One region of the Paenibacillus sp. Marseille-P2973 genome, then DNA from elsewhere that is predicted to be linked to it. Evidence: predicted binding sites of a transcription regulator. Region 1 holds the regulator's gene; the other holds the start of a gene.

What was found. The regulator Rex, encoded in region 1, represses fermentation and respiration genes when NADH is low (regulators of the CRP and FNR family bind a similar motif). The targets are predictions, from matches to a motif close to TTGTGAAATATTTCACAA.
Region 2: KB559_RS16175 (cytochrome ubiquinol oxidase subunit I) is a predicted target of Rex. The motif match lies at 1,756-1,773, and genes of this name have one in related genera.

What each region holds. Positions count from the first base shown of each region.
Region 1 covers NZ_JAGQEH010000002.1:578,803-584,727, reverse strand. Annotated here, with positions in the region: gene panD (aspartate 1-decarboxylase) at 1-169, shown strand, start outside; gene KB559_RS06240 (tetratricopeptide repeat protein) at 278-907, shown strand; gene dinG (ATP-dependent DNA helicase DinG) at 1,095-3,953, shown strand; gene KB559_RS06230 (redox-sensing transcriptional repressor Rex) at 3,991-4,653, shown strand; gene KB559_RS06225 (amidohydrolase) at 4,631-5,925, shown strand, end outside.
Region 2 covers NZ_JAGQEH010000008.1:4,735-10,659, forward strand. Annotated here, with positions in the region: gene cydB (cytochrome d ubiquinol oxidase subunit II) at 1-265, opposite strand, end outside; gene KB559_RS16175 (cytochrome ubiquinol oxidase subunit I) at 255-1,658, opposite strand; gene KB559_RS16180 (nitrous oxide-stimulated promoter family protein) at 1,862-2,236, opposite strand; gene KB559_RS16185 (hypothetical protein) at 2,324-3,979, opposite strand; gene KB559_RS16190 (ABC transporter ATP-binding protein) at 3,983-4,798, opposite strand; gene KB559_RS16195 (catalase) at 4,925-5,925, opposite strand, start outside.

The DNA of each region.
Region 1 (5,925 bases):
CGGAGCCGCTGCACGGCTGGTGCAACCCGGCGATCAGGTCATTATTATCTCCTATGCACAAATGTCGCCGGAAGAGCTGAGAAGCCACATGCCTACGGTCGTGTTCGTGGACGAGAATAACTTTCCGGTCGAAACCGCAAGCCAGGAGCTGCACGCGACGGTACGCTAATCCCTTCGTATGCAATTAATGCCTCCGGGAATGAAAAGCCCGCCAAAGACAAAAAATGAACGTAAGGCTCAAGCTGCTTTCATTTTCGTTAAAGGTGGGATGCGAATGATGTTTCAGCATGTATTTGCGGAAATGAATGACATGTTGGATGAAATCGTGACCTTATATCCTGTTGCCCAAGGCGACCAGAAGCAAGAACTGGCTAAGAAATGGCATTTGCTCAAGCATATGAGTGACGGCATTATTGAGGAATGGCTTAATTTTGAAGAGAAAATGGGCGATTTCCGCCAGAGCTGGGCAAGTCCGGACAGCGGAAAAAGCGCCCAGCTTCCCGAAATGAATTGCGCTGCTTTTATTAAAGGACAAGGGTATTATAAACTTTTAATGTTTTCCCAGGCATTGCCTCAGTTTGAGATTTCTTTGGAAACCTATCCAGAAAGCACGGTGGTTCGAACCTATTTGGCGATGTGCCATATGCATCTGGAACAGTTTGGAGAAGCGGTTGCTCATTTCTGGAAAGTGCTGGATGGTTCCGGAAGTAAACGACTTCGTTCGATTATTTATAACGCGCTCGGCTGCATTGAAGCCCGGCAAGGCGTGCGCACGAAAGCGAAGGAATATTTTACTTTGGCCCATTATCATGATCCTTCGCTGCCCGAGCCTTTGGCCAATCTGGAAGCCTGTATGAAGAGCTCCGGGAAGCTCCAGTACGGAAACGAATTGACGTCGCTGCTGTAATGTAATCCGGTCACCTGAGTTACAAAAGCCATGATTCAGAAGAGCGGTGCATGTCCCCTTTCAATGGGGGAGCATCGCTCTTTATTGTGTCCGCATTGCCGGGGATACCGTCTACACCGGAATTTTCAAAACGGCTTACTTCTGTTATGCTGTAAAAGAGACTGGAACGAAAGGGACTTTGGAACTCATGAAATATGCCGTACTCGATTTTGAAACGACGGGGAACCAGTCCTCTGATGAAATTATTCAAGCAGGGCTTGCCATTATAGATGAAGATTTGAAAGTATCCCGGGTCTATAGTTCCTATGTGAAGCCGGGAATACCCATACCTCCCTTTATTACGGGACTTACGGGAATTTCGGAAGACGATGTCAAGGATGCGCCGGATCTGGACGAAGTCATGATGGAAATGGTGCCGCTACTTGACGACGCCGTTCTTGTGGGACATAACGTCGCCTTCGACTTTAATTATTTGCAGAGTGCGCTCGATAAAACCGGGTATCTGCCTTTTACGGGACGCATTCTCGATACGATGGATTTTTTGAAAATATTTTTCCCTTCGTTGACCACTTATCAGTTGGGAATGGTCGCATCCGAGTTCGGGGTTGAGCATGACCGGCCCCACCAGGCGGATAGCGATGCTTTGGCGACCGCGCTCATTTTCTTGAAATGTCTCGAGGAACTGGCCGATTTGCCGCTGATTGTCTTGCAAAGGTTGTCAGACCTTTTTGCCGGAGAAGACAGCGATCTGGGCTGGTTTTTTGATGCCATGCTTCAGGAAAAAGAACGGGAGGCCGATCAGAGCCCTGACGGTTATACGTATTACCGGCAGTTTGCGCTGCAGGTGGAGGACTGGATGGACATCGAGCCTGCCAGAAACTCCATGCTTGGCAATCCGCTTCGCGATGTTTCCTTTGAGCAATTCATGGAGCAGGTCCGGGAGAAGCTGCGCGCCAAGCTGCCCGATTATGAGGAGCGCGAAGCACAGAACCTGATGCTGAACGAGGTGACCCAGGCTTTTGACGAAGATAAGCACTTGCTGATCGAGGCGGGGACCGGAACGGGTAAATCGCTCGGATATTTGCTTCCGGCTATTTACCACAGCGTGAAGAATGATGAGAAGGTAATGGTCAGCACGCATACGATCAACCTCCAGGAGCAGCTGAGGGAAAGGGATGTGCCCCTGTTGACGGAGGTCGTGCCTTTTCCGTTCAGCGCAGCTGTATTCAAGGGAAGACAGCATTATTTGTGTTTGCGCAAATTTGAACATAAAATTAATAGAAGAGACTTTGCGACACCTAAAGAAGAGGTGATGACGGCCGCCCAGATGATCGTATGGCTGGCCCATACGGAGACGGGCGACGACGAGGAGCTGAACCTTGGAAACCGCGGTGGAGATTTTTGGGAAACGGTGGCGAGTGAATCGGACTCGTGCCTTGGCCGCTCTTGCCCGTGGTTCCGCAAATGTTACTATCACAAGGCCAAGCATGAAGCGGGTGTTGCCGATGTGGTCATTACGAACCATTCCAAGCTGTTCACCGATATTCAAGCCGGCCACCAGCTGCTGCCTGGATACGAACGTCTGGTAATTGACGAAGCGCATCATTTGGAAGAAGTGGCAGGCAAGCATTTGGGACTTCAAATGAAGTATTTTACCGTTGTCCATACGCTCACCCGGCTGTTTAAGGATAGTAAAACCGGACAATTCCCGAATCTGCGCAGTATGCTGCAGCAATCGGGAAGTGAGAAATCTGCGGAATGGTGTTCGGTTATTGACGGATTGTACCCGACCCTTGTGGATGTGAAGGAGAACTGGGATCGGCTGGCCGAGCTGATGTTTACGCTGATGCCTGAACGCAGCGATGCAGCGCCAGGGGATCCTGGACAGTTTGTGCTGCGCTTGCTGCCGCAAAAGAAACCGAAGGCGTGGGATACGCTTACCGCGCTGGAGAATCAAATTTTTGTGGCTATGGGCGACGTTCTCCGCAAAGGCGAGCGGATGATCAACGAGCTTAAGGAAGACGACCATGATTACGGCTATGAGAGCCTGATCACCGATATTAGCGGACTCTTGAAGGATCTCGGAACCGAACGCGACGCGCTGCGATTTTTTATTAAGCTGGAGGACGAGAATACGGTATACTGGATAGAAGGAAACGGTAATTACCGTAGCCGGTCCCTGCAAATTTTCGCGGTTCCGATCGACGTGAGCGCGCAATTGAAGGGTTATTTCTTCGACAAAAAGAAAAGTGTAGTCATGACCTCGGCTACGTTGTCGGTCGACAAATCGTTCCAGTATATGATAGATCAGCTTGGATTAACCGAAGCCGCGGCGGAGGACAGACTGATTACTTCGATGCTGCCTTCCCCGTTCAATTACCGGGAACAGGCGCTGCTGGTCATTCCGCGGGACTTTCCAAGCGTAAAGGGAAGTGTAGGCGACGATCATTTCGTGGCTACTCTGGTTCAGTCCCTTGCCGACACAGCGGTGGTAACGAAGGGCCGTATGATGGTCCTGTTTACATCGTACCGGATGCTGAGGCAGGTATATGATCCTTTGAAGGAGCAGCTGGCCGGACAAGGAATTACCGTGATCGGGCAGGGAATGGATAGCGGAAGCCGGACCAAGCTGACCCGTCGCTTCCAGGGACAACATGCTTCGGTGCTGCTCGGAACGAGCAGCTTCTGGGAAGGCGTGGACATTCCGGGGGAAGCTTTGACGAGTCTCGCTATCGTCCGTCTGCCTTTTCAGCCGCCCAACCACCCGCTTGTGGAGGCAAAGAGCGAACGGCTGCAGCAGCAGAAGAAGAACCCGTTCATGAAGCTGTCCGTTCCGCAAGCCGTCATTCGGTTCAAGCAGGGCTTCGGACGTCTGGTCCGGTCTTCGCAGGACCGCGGGATCGTGGTTGTTTACGATACACGCATCTTGGAATCTTACTACGGGAAATACTTTTTATATTCTTTGCCCGGACCGAAAATGGAGCATATGCCGCTCGGGCAGATGGTTCCGCGAATTTCGGAATGGCTGAACGCAGAGGAACAATAAACGTTCTTCAAATCGCGCCTATTAGGGGGATAACCAAATGAAATCGGAAAAAATTTCTGACGCCGTAGTACGCAGATTGCCGGTGTATTTACGTTTTCTTAATGAACTGAGCCGCCGGGAGGTCCCGACGGTTTCTTCTCAGGAGCTTGGACAAAAGCTGGATCTCAATCCGGCGCAAATCCGTAAGGACCTAGCTTATTTCGGCGACTTTGGCCGGAAGGGGATCGGATATGACGTCTCCTATCTGATCGAGAAAATCCGCCAGATTCTGAACTTGGACCAGCAGATCAACGTGGCTTTGATCGGAGCCGGTAATCTCGGACAAGCATTGTCGAATTACAACGCTTATTTGAAGGACAATATGAAAATCGTCGCCGTATTCGACGCATCCCCTGGTAAAATCGGTACCCAGATCAACAATATCACGATTCAACCGATCGAAGATCTGGTGGATACGGTAAGAGGCAATCAGATCCGGATCGGAATTATTACGGTTCCCGCACCGGAAGCCCAGCGAGTAGCCGACCAGCTTGTGGCCGCTGGAATTGGGGCTATCTTGAATTTTGCGCCCACGATCCTTAAGGTGCCTTCTGAGGTGCGGGTGCATGCGGCCGATTTCACAACCGACTTGATGAGTCTTGCTTATTATTTGAACGGAGGAAAGGAACATTCGGAACATGAATCGGAAATGGTTGATTAAAGACGGAACCTTCGCCGTGCCGGACCGGGAGAAGCCGGTCATTCGCGGATATATGCTGGTAGAAGGCAGCACGATTACTTATATAGGCGAACAGCGCCCGGAAGAAGGCGTGGAGGGCGCCGAAACCTTCGACGGTAAAGGCCTGCTCTTCTTGCCGGGACTCGTCAATACCCATGGTCATGCCGCCATGTCTTTGCTTCGCGGTTATGGGGATGACATGGTGCTTCAAACCTGGCTGCAGGAAAAAATGTGGCCGATGGAAGCTAAATTTACCGGGGAGGATGTCTACCGCGGCACAGCATTGTCCGTTCTGGAAATGCTGAAAGGCGGAACAACGACCTTCCTGGATATGTACGATCACATGGACCAAGTGGCTTCCGTTGTCGAGCAATCGGGGATCCGGGCGGTACTGACGCGCGGAGTCATCGGGCTATGCCCGCCTGACGTTCAGCAGCATAAGCTGGATGAGGCGGTGGCTTTTGCCCGTAATTGGCATGGTAAAGCGGACGGGCGGATTACGACGATGATGTCGCCGCACTCGCCTTATACCTGTCCGCCGGATTATATCGAGAAGATCGTTCAGGCGGCACATGACCTGAATCTGCCGCTGCATACGCATATGTCGGAAACACGGGCCGAGGTCGAGCAGAACGTAGCGGATTACGGATTGCGTCCGGTTCAGCATTTGTTAAACCTGGGATTGTTCAGCCGTCCGGCACTTTTGGCACATGCTGTGCATTTGACGGATGAGGAGATCGAAATTTTGGCGGCGCACAATGTGGCCGTTTCCCATAACCCGGGCAGCAATCTCAAACTGGCAAGTGGAGTTGCCCGCGTACCGGACCTGCTTAAAGCGGGCGTAACCGTATCATTGGGCACAGACGGACCAGCAAGCAATAATAACCTAGATATGTTCGAGGAAATCCGCCTGGCAGCTCTTATTCACAAAGGAGTCTCGGGCGACCCGACCGCGGTTCCGGCCGCGGAAGCGCTCAGAATGGGTACGGAATACGGTGCGAAATCGCTCTTCCTTCAAGACACGGGCAGGCTGGCCGCGGGCATGAAGGCGGACTTCATCGCGCTGAATACAGAGCAAGCCCATTTCTTGCCACGGACGGATTATATTTCCCATGCCGTTTACTCGGCGGGTTCGAAGGATGTCGAGCATGTTTGGGTGAACGGTAAGCAGGTAGTTAAGCACGGAGCTTGTCTGACACTTGACGAGGAGAAGGTCCGGTTTGAAGCCCAGGCTGCCTTTGAGGGCCTGTTAGG
Region 2 (5,925 bases), on a different contig from region 1:
GAACTACGAGCGGAGTATAGTATCCGCTGAACATGGTGGCGTACCAGTTCGGGAATGCCGCGAACATCGCACCCCCGGCGGTCAGCAGCCACACCTCGTTAGCGTCCCAGAACGGACCGATCGAGTTAATCAGGACGCGGCGCTCCATATCATTCTTGGCGAGAAAACGGGTACTCATTCCGACCCCGAAGTCAAATCCTTCAAGGAAGAAGAAACCGATGAACAATACGGCCACTAACACAAACCAGAGTTCATTAAGAGACATGGTGGTATCCCTCCTTCGAGAATGGATCTGACGAATGGTCATCAGAAGCGGCTATGGCGTTCGGACCCTTCTTGATTGTTTTCACGAACAGGTAAACCATCACGATAGCCAATGCAGTGTAAATTAAGCAATAAGCAATCAGGGAGAACAGCAGCTGCCCCGATGTAACGCTTGGCGAAATGCTGTCTTTCGTTTGCATCAATCCGAATACCGTCCAAGGCTGACGCCCGAATTCTGTCATAACCCAGCCCGCCGTATTGGCGATAAACGGAAGCGAGATCGCCCAAAGCATGCAACGGTAGAAAAATTTATTCGGCTGCTCCAGTTTTTTGCGCCATGCCAGATAGGCGCCGTACATCCCAAGCACAATCATCAGACATCCGGCGGCAATCATAATCCGGAAGCTCCAGAAGGTCGTGCGTACCGGAGGAATATAGTCCCCGGGACCATAAGTTTGTTCATACTCCGCCTGCAGCTGATGCATGCCTTTGACTTCGCCCGAGAACGAACTGTACGACAAGAAGCTGAGCAGATAAGGAATCTTGATTTCAAAATTGTTCTTTTCATTTTCAGAATCGATATGTGCATAAACCGTCCAAGGTGCAGGGTCGCCGCTCTTGCCCCACAAGCCTTCGGAAGCCGCCATTTTCATCGGTTGCGTTTCTACCAGATATTGCGCCTGCTGGTGCCCGAACAACGCGGTGGAGAAAGAAGCCACCAGGCCGACAATGACCGCAATCGTGAACGACTTTTTGAAAAATTGAACATCCTGCTTACGCAACAATTTATAGGCACTGATGCCGGTAATCATAAACGCGCCGGTGGCGAATGCACCGAGCACGGTATGCGGAAATTCTACCCACAACTGGCCGTTGCCGATCAAGGCGAAGAAATCATTCATTTCTGCGCGTCCGTTGTTGATCTCGAAGCCAACCGGTCTTTGCATGAACGAGTTGGCGGCCAGAATCCAGAACGCCGACATGGTCGTTCCGAGCGCTACCAGCCAAATGCAGAGCAAATGGACTTTTTTGGACAAGCGGTCCCAACCGAAGATCCACAATCCGATAAAAGTAGACTCCATAAAGAAAGCAAACAGGGCTTCCACCGCCAGAGGCGCTCCGAAAACGTCGCCTACAAACCGTGAATAGTCCGACCAGTTCATGCCGAACTGGAATTCTTGAATAATCCCCGTGACGACGCCCACCGCAAAGTTAATGAGGAATAGCTTGCCCCAGAACTTTGCCATCTTCTTGTATTCCTCTTTGCCTTTGACGACATACATCGTTTCCATGATGGCGATCAGAAGAACCAGACCGATGGACAAAGGCACGAAGAAGAAGTGAAAAATCGTCGTCGCCGCAAATTGAAGTCTCGCAAGCACTAACGGATCCATAATTTTTCTTCCCTACTTTCTTCAAACAAGATTAATTCTTAACTAATGTGAATTCTATCACGGAATTATGAAGATAGACGGGTAAAAAGTAATAATTTTGTGACAAGAATCACATGATAGATGTCACATTAGTGAACAAAGTCCTAAAAGCCCAGTGCTGGCGCGACTTTGCTTCTTATTTGTAGGGTTGTGAAAAAAATGTGTCAGCTAGTCACTGCTTTGGATTTCCGTCCGTCCAGCATGTGCCGGATCGTCAGCACGGGGTGGGACCACAGCATGCGGGGACCGGAATAGCGCATTACTTCCTTAATCATTTCTCGGGGATCCGGAGCATAGCAATGAACCGGACAGTCCACACAGGTGGACTTCTCTTCCCCGAAACGGCAGTAAGTCAGCCGGTTCATCGCATAACGGTGCAGCTCGCGGCAATCTTGGCATAAACCGCCTTCCTTCGTAACCTCTCTGTGCTTTCCTTTGCAAAAAATCAAAATCATATGCCCGACGGTTGCCTTCTCCCGGCTGATTCTAGGCCCGGCCTGGCGTCGTTCCTGCCCCGAGCCTTTAGTCAATGTGTCCATTTCCAACCCCCGCTTAAGTAATGTGAATTTGTGGGATAACCTCTGCCTTTTTCGTAAAAAATCCTAATTTGTGTTGCACGGGCTCCCTCACGGCAATTTAACGGAAAATGCTCTTTGCCATAAAACCCAGTTGGCCGCAAGCAGCAACGCTGCATATACATATACGCCAAAGCTGACCAAAGTCGCCGCATAATGCACCAGAGCGAAGCCCCCCAGAAGCAGCATCAGCGGAATCATGCGCATACCTTCACCCTGCTGCGCTGTTTCCAACCGTTCGGAGAATGGCAGCGCCTTGCTCAGATAAGCAAAACTAAGCACGGAATAGGCTAAGATAGCGAGGCCGGCCACAATCAAATCGGGTACAATTTCGGCCCCGAAAAGGATGACAAACACGACGGCCTCTACCGCATACAGAGGCAAAATGAGCCGGACCACAGCCGCCATCAGGGTTCCCCGGTATACCGGAACGCGATCGCCGATCGGCAGAACCCGGTAAATCCATGCCGCCTTGTAGCTGCGCGAATATTTCAGCATCAATATGACGTTCGGAACCAACAGGGCGCAAAAGTAAATGAACAGATGCAGCTTCGTCCCCGGTAATCCGGATAATCCGCGTTCCCTGCCGCTCGTAAACAAAAAGATGAAAGGGAAGATCAGCGAGAAGCCGATAGAGGGGTACACTTTAAGCTTAAATTCCCGTTCATTCCCCATCATCGTCCAGGCAAATCTGAAAAATACCTCTTCTTGCGGACTTGAGCCTAGCAAATGTGAAATGGATTTCAGCCATTTTCCGGCGCCTTCCTTTTTACGGCTCCCCGGGTCAGCAAGCTTTTGCAAATTCCTTTCCAGCGACGGCATCAGTTTAATGTACAACAGAAATGTCAGGATCGGCACGCATAAAGCCAGCAGCGAAAACAAAAGGTACGATATACTGTTGTCTCCGTGCAGCAGTGTCTCAAACGGCGCGCCGAACCAAACCGGGACGATGACAAATTGCCACCATTTCGGCTGAAACACCGCTTGCTGCAAATCAACAAAGTCGAAGAGCCTGATAAGCAACTGATACCCCAGCGCGATAACGATGGTGAGTCCGATTTGCACATAGTTGATGAAGTCCTTCAGCTTCTCGCCATCAAAAAATTTAAGCACAGCCAGGTAAATCAACGCCGTAATCACGACGATTAAGAGGTCCATCAAAATTAACTCGGCCACGAACAGCAGAAAGAATCCTATTCCATGCCGGACGAGTCCTACACCCAGCGGAACGATCGCAATTGCCCCTGTCAGGAAAAACATATAGAAGCAGATATGCAGCATCTTGGCCATCGCAATCGTTCTGCGGTTCACCGGCTTCGTGGACAAAATGTTCCGGTCCCGGATATCCAGCAGCACGGATGAGAAATCTGAAATCAGTGAGGTCATGATCATAAACATGAATATGCCGAAAATCAGGCTCATCTGAAAAATAAAGTTGTCGCCGAGCCCCACAAACATGGAGCTGAACGCACCGAAAATCAGATACAGCCACAAAGAGCTGAAAAACTGGTTTTTCTCCGTTCCGTTTATCTTTCCGCGGTCAGCCTGATCTTTGTTCCTGGCCTTGCCGATAATAGTGGGCACTCTTCTACCGTCCATCGTCAGCTTGATTTGGAGAATGCGGCGCATCACGGGGTAATCTACTCCAAATTTTCCGAAGACGCCTTTGAACCGGTCCAGCACCCATAACGTTCTCATCTCTTTCATCGGCTACACCTCTTGCACGATCGCCACAAATTGCTCCGCGATCTCTTGATGCTCGTTAAATCCGGTCAACTGATTAAAAATCTGCTCCAGCGACCCCTCTTGGCTCTGTCCCTTCAGCTCTTCAAAGCTGCCGTCCGCCACAATGCGCCCTCCGTCCAACAGAATGATGCGATCGCTGATCTTTTCCACGACGTCCATGATGTGAGACGAATAAAAGATCGTTTTCCCTTGGGCAGCCAGCAGGGCGAGAATTTCCTTCACCACCATCACGCTGTTGGCATCCAGGCCGCTTAACGGCTCATCCAGAAACAGAATATCCGGATTATGCAGGAGGCTGGAAATAATCAGCACCTTCTGTTTCATTCCTTTGGAAAAGGTAGCGATCCGGACGTTAAACACATCCTTCAACCCGAACATCTCCAACAGTCGCCTCGCTTTGCTCTCCGCATCCGCTGGCTTCAGGCCGTACAGCTCGCCTATAAACGTTAAATATTCTCGTGCCGTCAACGTATCGTACACTTCTGCAACCTCCGGCACATAGCCGATGCGCTTCTTGTAATCCACGCCCCCGTCGCTCGGGCTTTCGCCGAAAACCCGGACTTCGCCGGTATAGCCTTCCACCAGGCCAAGCATAATTTTAACGGTCGTACTCTTGCCTGCCCCGTTAGGGCCGATGTATCCGATAATTTGACCGGGGTTCACATCCAGATCGATGCCGTTCAAGACGTATCTGTCCGAAAATCTCATTCTTAAATCTCTAACGGTGATAACAGGACTGTCAGTCGATTTGTTCGATTTGTTCGAGTTGTTCGAGATCATATTCCCACCCTTTCCGTTTTGAATCTTCTCTTAACAGGAGGTCCCTTATATAACATTACTGCAAAAAAAGACGGAACCCTTCACGGATTCCGTCTTTTCTATTCTTCATATTGATTTCAATCCCGTTTATGCCTCTTGTTCTTGGCTTCCCGCAGCCGGAGCGGCCGGAATGAAACCGCTGATGTCCACGCCCAATCCTTGCGCAAGGCGCATGCCGTACTCGACGTCGGCGCGGAAGAAGTTGCAGATGGCGCGCAGCCGGGTTTGTTCCGTCGTCTGCCGCAGATCGTTCACCAGGTTACTGATCAGGTTAGCCTGCTCTTCAGGAGTAAAGCTGCGATACAATTCGCCGGCTTGCGTAAAGTCATCGGTCTTGGCGATTTTCTCGCGGCCGATATGCCCGGTTACAGGAACGACGCTATCCTGGTAACGCGGGTCTTCCTTCGGACTTTCTTCCAGGCTGTTCGGCTCATAATTAACCGGCGACGGATCCTGCATGACATTCATCAAGCCGTCACGCTGATGATTGCGGACCGGCGCATACGGGCAGTTGACCGGAATTTGCAGATAGTTCGCGCCGAGCCGGTAACGCTGAGTATCCGGGTAAGAGAACAGCCGGCCTTGCAGCAGCTTATCTTCGGACGGTTCAATACCCGGAACCAGTACGCTTGGAGAAAATGCCGATTGCTCTACTTCGGCGAAGAAGTTCACCGGATTGCGGTTCAGGGTCATCGTGCCGACTGGAATGAGCGGATAATGCGATTCCGGCCATACCTTCGTCGGATCCAGCGGATCGAAGCTCCAAAGATCGAGATCCTCTACCGGCATCAACTGCACATTCAGCTCCCACTGCGGGAAGTTCCCTTGCTCGATGTGATCATGCAGATCCCGTGTCGCATGGTTAAAGTCTCGCCCTTGTACTTCACGCACCTCATCCGCCGACAGATTGACGACTCCCTGTTTGGACTTCCAGGTGTATTTCACATAAGTAATCTTGCCTTCCGCATTGATCCACTTGAAGGAGTGAACTCCGAAGCCGTCCATTTGCCGGTAGTTCGCCGGCGTCCCGTTATCCGAGAACACCCAGGTCATCATGTGGGTGGATTCGGTCGACAGGGACATGAAGT